Corallococcus sp. EGB: one gene and its partner. The protein of the gene in region 1 interacts with the protein of each later gene in a pairwise test. Links are inferred from orthologs where the notes say so. Each region holds a gene or a part of one and is shown on either strand. Other genes may lie near its edges.

Region 1 (4,887 bases):
GATGCCCGAGCGGTTAGCCTGCTGGCTGGCCTCAGATGCCGTCGCCATGGTGCCTCACGAGGGACTGCGGAAGCGGGACTGCGAAAATACAGGGACCCCCGGCACCGCTCGGTACCGGGGGTCCCTGTACTGAAGCTGGCAGGCCAGGAGGGATTCGAACCCCCAACACGCGGATTTGGAGACCGCTGCTCTACCGTTGGAGCTACTGGCCTAAACCTTCAATGAACCAGACGACCTAGACCTTGCCTTCTTTGTGGTCCGTGTGCTTGCGGCAACGAGGACAGAACTTGCTCAGCTCGAGCTTGTCCTGGCTCTTCCGCTTGTTCTTCGTGGTCGTGTAGTTCCGCTCCTTGCACGTGGTGCACTCGAGCGAGATGATGGAACGATTACCCTTCGGCATGGCTTATCTCACCAGATGCGAGAAGGGAAGGCTACAGAAGCAGCCCTCCCCTCCGCAACTCAGTGCCCGTGGTAGCTGGTCGGCGGGAGGCCGATCAGGCGATGATCTCCGCAACGACGCCGGCGCCCACCGTACGGCCACCCTCGCGGACGGCGAACCGGAGCTCCTTCTCCATCGCGACCGGGGTGATGAGCTCCACCTCGATGGCGATGTTGTCGCCCGGCATGACCATCTCGACGTTGTCCGGCAGCTTCACCGTGCCCGTCACGTCCGTGGTGCGGAAGTAGAACTGCGGACGGTACCCCTTGAAGAACGGGGTGTGGCGGCCGCCCTCTTCCTTCGACAGCACGTAAATCTGCGCCTTGAACTTCGTGTGCGGCGTGATGCTCCCCGGCTTCGCCAGCACCTGGCCGCGCTCCATGTCCTCGCGCTTGAGGCCACGCACCAGCGCGCCGATGTTGTCGCCCGCCCGGCCCTCGTCCAGCAGCTTGCGGAACATCTCCACGCCCGTCACCACCGTCTTCTGCGTCGCGCGCAGACCGACGACCTCCACTTCCTCGCCCACCTTGATGACGCCACGCTCCACGCGGCCCGTCGCCACCGTCCCGCGGCCGGCGATGGAGAAGACGTCTTCCACCGGCATCAGGAAGGGCTTGTCCGTCGCGCGCTGCGGCGTCGGGATGTAGCTGTCCACCGCCTCCATCAGCTTCAGGATGGCCGGCTCGCCGATGTCGCTGGTGTCACCCTCCAGCGCCTTCACCGCGGAGCCGGGGACGATGGGGATGGTGTCGCCCGGGAACTCGTACTTCTTCAGCAGGTCGCGCACCTCCATCTCCACGAGCTCGCGCAGCTCGGGGTCGTCCAGCAGGTCCACCTTGTTCAGGAAGACCACGATGTAGGGCACGCCCACCTGCCGCGCCAGCAGGATGTGCTCGCGCGTCTGCGGCATCGGGCCGTCCGCCGCCGACACCACCAGGATGGCGCCGTCCATCTGCGCCGCGCCCGTAATCATGTTCTTCACGTAGTCGGCGTGCCCCGGGCAGTCGACGTGCGCGTAGTGCCGGTTCTTCGTCTTGTACTCCACGTGCGCCGTGGAGATGGTGATGCCGCGCTCGCGCTCTTCCGGCGCCTTGTCAATCTGGTCGTACGCCAGGAACGTGGCGCCGCCCGTCTTCGCCAGCACCTTCGTGATGGCCGCCGTCAGCGACGTCTTGCCGTGGTCCACGTGCCCAATCGTTCCGATGTTCACGTGGGGCAGGCTGCGATCGAACTTTTCCTTGGACATGACACTCCTCGAAAAATGGAGCCCTGAACCAGGATTGAACTGGTGACCTCATCCTTACCAAGGATGCGCTCTGCCAACTGAGCTATCAGGGCTTGGCGATGCACTACAACGGTTGGAGCGGGAAATGGGATTCGAACCCACGACATTCAGCTTGGAAGGCTGACGCTCTACCAACTGAGCTATTCCCGCATTGCCGAGTGGAGAGAGGTGGATTCGAACCACCGTAGGCGTAGAGCCGGCAGATTTACAGTCTGCTCCCTTTGGCCGCTCGGGCATCTCTCCAGATATTCGCTTGTGGTCCTGCGCGCTGCTCTCTACACCATCTTGCTGCGTCCCGGGCCCTTATCCGCGGCCCGTCCTACCTGGCCGGCGGCGGGATTTGAACCCGCGACCTACTGATTACAAATCAGTTGCTCTACCGACTGAGCTACACCGGCATCCATCCAGCAACTGCCCCGCCCTACCTCATCCCGGGCGGACCGTCAACCACCCGGCAGCGACTTGAGAGGCGCGACCTTTTAGAAGCCCCCACTCTCCAAGTCAAGGAGATTGATCCGGGGTTTCAGCGGGAAGGACGGCCCCGCTGACGTGCGACTTCGTATAGCAGAATCGCGGCGGAAACCGACGCATTCAATGAACCGACCTGACCTCCCATGGGAATCCGGAGGCGGAAGTCGCAGTGCTTGAGGACGCCCTCCCTCACGCCCGCCCCCTCGGCGCCCACCACCAGCGCCAGGGGCCCGTCCAGACGGGCGCTCCACAGGGGCTCGGAGCCCTCCACGTCCGCGGCCGCGACCCAGAGGCCCGCTTCCTTCAGCTCCTCCAGGGCGCGGGAGATGTTGGTGACGCGCGCGATGGGGCAGTACTCGACGGCGCCCGCGGAGGCCTTGGCCACCGTGCCCGTCACCTGCACGGCCCGGTCCTTGGCGAAGACGACGCCGTGGGCCCCGAGCGCGTGGGCCGAGCGGATGATGGCGCCCAGGTTGTGCGGATCCTGGATGCCGTCCAGCACGACGACGAGCGCGGGCTGCCCCTTGGCCTTCGCGGCGTCGAGCACGTCCTCCAGCTCGACGTACTGGAAGCCGCGCAGCTCGGCGACCACGCCCTGGTGCACGCCGCCATCCGCCATCGCGGCCAGCCGCTCGCGGCCGACCTTCTCCACCCGGACGCCCGCGTCGCGCGCGCGGCTGAGCAGCTCGCCCGCGGCCTTGGCGCCGACCTGCCCGTCGACGATGAAGAGGCGCTCCACCGCGTCGGGGTGGGCACGCAGGGCTTCCAGCACGGGGTTGACACCATGGACGTAACGCGGGGCTTCGTGGCCGCCGCGTTCACCCCCAGAAGGCTTCGAGGAGCGCTCGCGCATGGGGACTACTGGACCTCCACGGGCAGCGAGAAGGACTTCTTCTGACGGGCGCAGATCTTCTCCGTGCAGATGAAGAAGGTCAGCGTGGCGTCCAGCGTGCCCTTGCCGGCGGACATCGCGGTGAAGGGGACCTCGAAGCGCGGATCCACGAACTGCTGGCCGGCGGCCTTCTTCGCCACGGACTGGTCACGCGTCAGCGTCTTCTGGGCGGGCGTCAGCTGCGTGCCCTTCAGCTCCAGCTTCAGCGGGGCTTCGTCGGAGACGTGGGCGCCGGGCTTCGACTTGATGGCGAGCATGAACGTGCCCTGCCCTCCCGCCTTCACCTGCGTCGACGTCCCCTCGGTGGTGACTTCGTAGAGGGTGGCGGGGTCCACGTCCTGGGCCAGCACCGGCGCGCCGACGAGCGTCAGCAGCAGGGGGGCCAGGGTCGTGAGGCGGCGGGAGCTGGGCATGGGTGTCTCCAGGAAGGCGGCGTTCGTATACCGGGGCTTCGGACGCTCGGGGAGCGCTTTCTCTTCTAACTCCGCGGCGCGCTCACCTTCACGGTGCCCTTGCGCCCCGGTGGCGGAGGCAGGGACTGGGGCGTCTCCAGGGCGGCGGTCCAGACGGGGGCGGCGCCGGCGACGAGGGCCTCCGCCCGCTGGATGATGGGCGTGGCCAGGTCCATCCCCGTCGCGGCCTCCATCTCCAGGAGCGCGGGCGAGCTGTTCACCTCGAAGACCTTGGGGTGCCCCTGGACGTCCAGGATGTCCACCGCGGCCACCTCCAGGCCCACGAGCCGGGCGACCTTCTCCGCCATGTCGCGATGGCTGGGGGACAGCGGCAGGGCCTCCAGCCGGGCGCCCCGGTTGAGCGTGTGCGAGAGACGGCCGGGACGCGGCTTGCGCAGCACCCCGGCGATGGCCTCGCCGCCCACCACGAGGACGCGCACGTCCTGGCCGGTGCTCCGCACGTACTCCTGCATGACGAGGTTGTGCCCCAGGCCGAGCACCGCCTCGAGCGCGGCCTCCAGCGACTGGAGGCTTTCGCAGACCATCACGCCGTGCTTCTCCTGGCCCTGGAGGAGCTTCACCAGCACGGGGACTCCGCCCACGAGCCCGACCATCTCCTTGAGGTGGGCGGCGTCCCGGGCCATCACCGTGGCGGGGATGTCGATGCCGTGGGCGGACAGGAGCTGGAGCGCGCGCATCTTGTTGCGCGACTGCGCGATGGCCTGGGCGTGGTTCACCAGGGGGACGCGCGCCAGGCCGAACTGGTTCACCACCGCGAGCCCGTAGGTGCTGATGGACAGGGCGATGCGCGGGATGACGACGTCGGTGGGCGTGAGCTTCTTGCGGTCGTAGAAGAGGGTCGCCTGGCTGCCCCCGTCCAGATGCATCTGCACCCGGAGCGGGTTGAGCACGCGGACCCGGTGTCCCCTCGCTCGCCCTGCCTCGACGATCCGCCGCGTGGACGAGATGGATGCGGAGCGCGAGAGGACAGTGATTTTCATGGCGGAGGCGACCGGCTCGGCGAGGACCCTATAATCCCCGCCCCCTCCCGCGTAAAGCCACCTCCGCCTGCCTGCCGCCTAGAGCTGGCGGATGGCGCGCACTTCGACCTTGACGGGATCTTCCGGGCGCGACGCCTCCAGCTTCGCGCAGGAACTGCCCGTGAACCGCACGCCCAGCCTGTCAGGGTTCGACAGGTCCAGCGACCAGGTGTCGGGGCCCGCGAGCGTGCGCTCGCCGTCGATGTAGACGACGATGAGCTTCTCATCGGAGGGCAGCTGGCTCGGTTCGAGCTGGGTGAAGCACGGCTCGCCCGGCTGGATCGCCTCGCTGATCGACTTCAGGGCCG
Region 2 (4,534 bases), 1.6 Mb from region 1 along the record:
GCGGATCGTGGACGCGGCCAAGGCGAGCGCCAAGCTGGGCATGGGCGTGGCCGCGGGCCACGGGCTCAACTACGACAACGTGCAGGCCATCGCGCGCATCCAGGAGATCGACGAGCTGAACATCGGTCACTCCATCGTGGCGCGCGCGGTGCTGGTGGGCTTCGAGCGCGCGGTGCGCGAGATGCTCGAGCTGATGCGCGACCCGGGATGAGGCGACGAGGCCCGTATGCCCATCGTCGGACTGGGGTTGGACCTCTGCTCCATCGAGCGCATCCAGCGCATCCTCGAAGGTCCGCGCGCGGAGGCGTTCCTGAAGCGCGTGTACACGGACGGCGAGCGGGCGTACTGCGCCCCCCGCCACGACGCGGCCAGCGCGTACGCGGCGAGGTTCGCGGCGAAGGAGGCGCTGGTGAAGGCGATGGGCGTGCCTCCGGGCGTGAAGTGGCGGGACATGGAGGTGGTGCGCGAGGGCGGTCCGCCGCGCTTCGTGCTCTCCGGCGTGGCCCGTGAGGTGATGGAAGCGCGGGGGTGGGACGCGATGCTCGCGCTCACCCATGATGCCGGCGTGGCCGCGGCCACGGTGGTGCTCCAGACGAAGTAGGGAGGGTGGAACCCATGCAGCGCGTGCTCACCGCCAACCAGATGCGAGAGGCCGAGAAGGCCGCCCAGGACCAGCACGGGATGCCGTCCGGGTTGTTGATGGAGAACGCGGGCCGCGCGCTCGCGGAGGCCGCCCGGAGCGTCGCGGGCCCGGGCGGGCGCTTCACGGTGCTCTGCGGCCCCGGCAACAACGGCGGGGATGGCCTGGTCGCCGCGCGCTTCCTGTTGGAGGGCGGGGCTCGGGTGGTGGTGGCGCTGGTGGGGGACACCGGCAAGCTCACCCCGGAGGCGAAGCGCAACCTCCAGGCGCTGGAGGGCTTCGGTGAGTCGCCCCGCGCCTTCGAGGCGCTGCCGGAGGCGGGCCCGGGCGACGTGGTGGTGGATGCCCTCTTCGGCACGGGCCTGAAGCGCGCGCCGGAGGGGGCGTTCGCGGATGCCATTGGCACCGTGGCGCGGTGGCGGCGCGCGGGGGCGAAGGTGGTGGCCGCGGACGTGCCGTCCGGCCTCCAGAGCGACACGGCGGAGCCCTTCTCTCCGTGCGTGGAGGCGGACGTCACGGTGGCCTTCGGCTTCGTGAAGCCCGCGCATGAGCTGGAGCCCGGCGCGTCGCTGTGCGGCGACGTGCGGCGGGTGGATATCGGGCTGGGGGGCGAGTCCTCGCGCGCGGTGTCCGGCGCGGAGCTGTTCCGCGTGGAGGAGAAGGATGCCCGCGAGGCCCTGCCCAAGCGCCGCGCGGATTCGCACAAGGGCACCTACGGCCATGTGCTGGTGGTGGCGGGCAGCCCGGGCAAGACGGGCGCCGCGGCGATGGTCGCCCTGGCCGCGCTGCGCAGCGGAGCGGGGCTCGTCACGGTGGCAACGCGTCCGGAGGCGCTGACGTGGGTGATGGCGCACTCACCGGAGATCATGGGCATTCCGCTGCCCGGTGAGGGCCCGCTGGGGAAGGGCGACCTGGAGGCCCTCAAGTCCGCGCTGGAGGGCAAGGACGCGCTGGTGATGGGGCCGGGCATCCCCCGAGGGCCGGAGACGGGCGCGCTGATTGGCGACCTGCTGGCCGCGGTGGAGGTGCCCGCGGTGCTGGACGCGGACGCGCTCAACGCCGTCGCGGAGGACCTCAAGGTGCTGCGGCAGGCCAGGGGGCCCGTGCTGCTCACGCCGCACCCTGGAGAGATGGCGCGGCTGTGGGGCCGGACGACGAAGGACGTGCAGGCGCACCGCGTGGGCGTGGCGCTCAACCTCGCCACGTCGCTCAACGTGACGGTGGTGCTCAAGGGCTCGCGCACGCTCATCGCGGAGGCGGGCGGGCGCGTGTTCATCAACCCCACGGGCAACGCGGGCATGGCCACCGGCGGCACGGGTGACGTGCTGTCGGGCGTGTGCGGCGCGCTGCTCGCGCAGGGCATCCCGCTGCCCAAGGCCGCGTGGACGGCCGTCTACGCGCACGGGCTCGCGGGCGACCTGATGGCCCGGCAGCGCGGGCTGATGGGGCTCATCGCCACGGACCTGCTGCCGGGCCTGGGCCACGTCTGGACGCGGTGGGAGCGGTGAGCGGCGCGGAGCAGCAGCCCACGCGCTCGCGGCGGCTCGTGTCTCCGTCTCCGGAGGAGACGCACCGGCTGGGCGTGAAGCTGGGGCAGCTGCTCCAGCCGGGGGACTTCGTGGGGCTGATTGGCGACCTGGGCGCGGGCAAGACGCACCTGGTTCGCGGCGTGGCGGAAGGGGCGGGCGTCGCGCAGTCCGAGGTGGCCAGCCCCACGTTCGCCATCGTGTACCCATATGCGGGCCGCATCCCGCTGTACCACGCGGACCTGTACCGCCTGACGGACTACGACGAGCTGTACGCCACCGGGCTCCTGGACCTGGTGGGCGGCGACCACGCGATGCTGGTGGAGTGGCTGGACCGCATCCCCCAGGCCGCGCCACGCGACTTCCTGCGCGTCACGCTCCGCCATGAGGGTGAGGACGCGCGGAGCCTCGACGTGGAGGCCTTCGGCGCGCGTCCCGCTGCCTTGCTCGACGCGTGGCTGGGCTGAGCCCTCAGCCCGCGGCGTGATGCGCTGCCTGCCGCGGGTTCAGCACGCCGTCCGCCAGCGTCTGCACCTTCCAGCGGTGGAACACGAGCCGCGAGTCCACGCCCACCACGTCCTCTTCATCCACGGGCACCCAGTGCGGCCCGCCGCACAGCGACTCGCTGGCGACGAGGAACTGCTGCAGCGGCACGCGCGTGCTCTGTCCGCGCAGCGCTTCCGGGCAGCCGCTGATGCCGGAGGAGATGAAGAGCGTGCGGTTGCGGCGCGTGGCCACCATCGCCTCGCCGTCCGTGACGAGGAAGTTCATCGCGGAGCGGTCCTTCGGCTCGCGGCTTCCCGGCACGTCCGTCAGCGTGGACACCAGCGTCATCGTCTCCGAGAGCGCCTGCGCCAGCGCCTCCACGCTCACCGTGCCGTCGAGTGGCCCGCGCGCCGACAGCCGCGACAGGAACAAATAGAAGCAGCGCTCGCTGTCCGTGGTGCCCTTGATGTTGACGCGCAGCTCCGGGTGGATGAGCGCTTCCACGGCGGCCTTGTGCTTCGCGAACTCGCGCAGCGTGCCGTTGTGCACGAAGGACCAGCGGCCGTAGTGGAACGGGTGGGAGTTGCGCAGCTCCACCGCCCCCACGCTCGCCAGGCGGATGTGCGCCACGACGGTCCGCGCGGAGACCTGGCTCGATACACGCTCGAAGTCGGGGTCGCTGTGCGCGGGACCCACGCCATGTGCGACGAGCGGCGAGGCATCCACTCCGTATGAAGCGATACCCCAGCCGTCCTTGTGCTCACGCGACTGGATGAGGAGGGAATTCCTCTCCGTGACCAGGGCGGTGTGGACAGCAGCGGGAACAGCACTCCTGAAACCAAATAATCGGCACATGGTGGCAGCTGATCTCTACAACGGCCGGCCCACGACGGAAGTTCCTCTTGCCCCCTTGTCTGATGCCAGCTGTTCAGCGGCACCCACTCAGGGGCAGTGATTCATTCGCGCGCGAAACACCACACGTCCACCCTTCACCACCACTCGCGCGTGACTGACACCCAGATGATAAGGCAGGTGCCGGTAGCTGCTACAGGCGAACAGCACCAGGTCGCCTGCGTCACCCACGGCCAGACGTCCCTGCCGTTGCAACCCCAAGCATTGCGCGGCGCCTCGCGTGGCGGCCCAGTAGGCCTCCGCGGCCGACAGGCCGTTCTCCAGGCAGGCGAGCCCCAGCACCAACGCCAGGTTCTCCGTCATGGAGGAGCCCGGATTCACGTTTGAACCCAAAGCAATATTGACGCCCGCATCGCGCAGCTTCCGGCCGGGCGCGTAGGGGCGCATGCGCAGGAAGAGGGTGGAGGTGGGCACGAGCACGGCGGTGACGTTCGCGGCGGCGAGCGCGCGGATGCCCTCGTCCGTCACCTGCTCCAGGTGGTCCGCGCTGGCGGCGCCCACCTCCGCGGCCAGGGCGGACGCACCGCACGCGGTGAGCTGATCCGCGTGGAGCCGCGGCGTGAGTCCCAGCGCCTTCGCGGCGGTGAGCAGCCGGCGTGACTCGTCCACGGTGAAGGCGCTGTCCTCCGTGAAGACGTCGCAGAAGCGCGCCAGGCCCTCGCGCGCGACGGCGGGGAGGATCTCGTTGATGCAGAGGTCCAGGTACTCGGCGCGGCGGTCCTTGTATTCGGCGGGCACCGCGTGCGCGCACAGCAGCGTGGGCACGAGCTCCAGCGGCGACATCCCGCCCAGCCGGCGCACCGTGCGCAGCATCTTGAGCTCGTCCGCCAGCGACAGGCCGTAGCCGCTCTTCACCTCGGCGGTCGTCACGCCCTGCGCGAGCAGCCGCTCCAGGCGGGGCAGGGCGAGCCGTGCCAGCTCCTCCTCGCTCGCGGCGCGCGTGGCGCTCACCGTGTTGACGATGCCGCCG

What was found. Proteins that work in one complex are often made in the same cells at the same time.
Region 2: the proteins of rlmB (region 1) and KYK13_RS18190 interact in binary tests that used the Escherichia coli proteins (3 or more experiments, as listed by UniProt). The link is inferred for Corallococcus sp. EGB from one-to-one orthologs.

The regions. Positions count from the first base shown.
Region 1 is NZ_CP079946.1:5,890,014-5,894,900, forward strand. What follows is about bases 1,149-3,982. They hold rlmB (23S rRNA (guanosine(2251)-2'-O)-methyltransferase RlmB), read right to left. Parts: upstream 3,049-3,982; coding sequence 2,248-3,048; downstream 1,149-2,247. Other genes in these bases: tuf (elongation factor Tu), read right to left, coding at 1,149-1,685; KYK13_RS24210 (hypothetical protein), read right to left, coding at 3,054-3,500; KYK13_RS24215 (RimK family alpha-L-glutamate ligase), read right to left, coding at 3,566-3,982. In the rest of the region: preprotein translocase subunit SecE, read right to left, coding at 1-48; rpmG (50S ribosomal protein L33), read right to left, coding at 236-400; more of tuf, read right to left, coding at 495-1,148; more of KYK13_RS24215, read right to left, coding at 3,983-4,540; adventurous gliding motility lipoprotein CglB, read right to left, coding at 4,619-4,887. UniProt on the Escherichia coli protein: Specifically methylates the ribose of guanosine 2251 in 23S rRNA.
Region 2 is NZ_CP079946.1:4,308,381-4,312,914, forward strand. What follows is about bases 1-2,881. They hold KYK13_RS18190 (NAD(P)H-hydrate dehydratase), read left to right. Parts: upstream 1-615; coding sequence 616-2,148; downstream 2,149-2,881. Other genes in these bases: KYK13_RS18180 (pyridoxine 5'-phosphate synthase), read left to right, coding at 1-211; KYK13_RS18185 (holo-ACP synthase), read left to right, coding at 227-601; tsaE (tRNA (adenosine(37)-N6)-threonylcarbamoyltransferase complex ATPase subunit type 1 TsaE), read left to right, coding at 2,136-2,633; KYK13_RS18200 (class II glutamine amidotransferase), read right to left, coding at 2,638-2,881. Outside these bases: more of KYK13_RS18200, read right to left, coding at 2,882-3,507; hutI (imidazolonepropionase), read right to left, coding at 3,595-4,534. UniProt on the Escherichia coli protein: Bifunctional enzyme that catalyzes the epimerization of the S- and R-forms of NAD(P)HX and the dehydration of the S-form of NAD(P)HX at the expense of ADP, which is converted to AMP.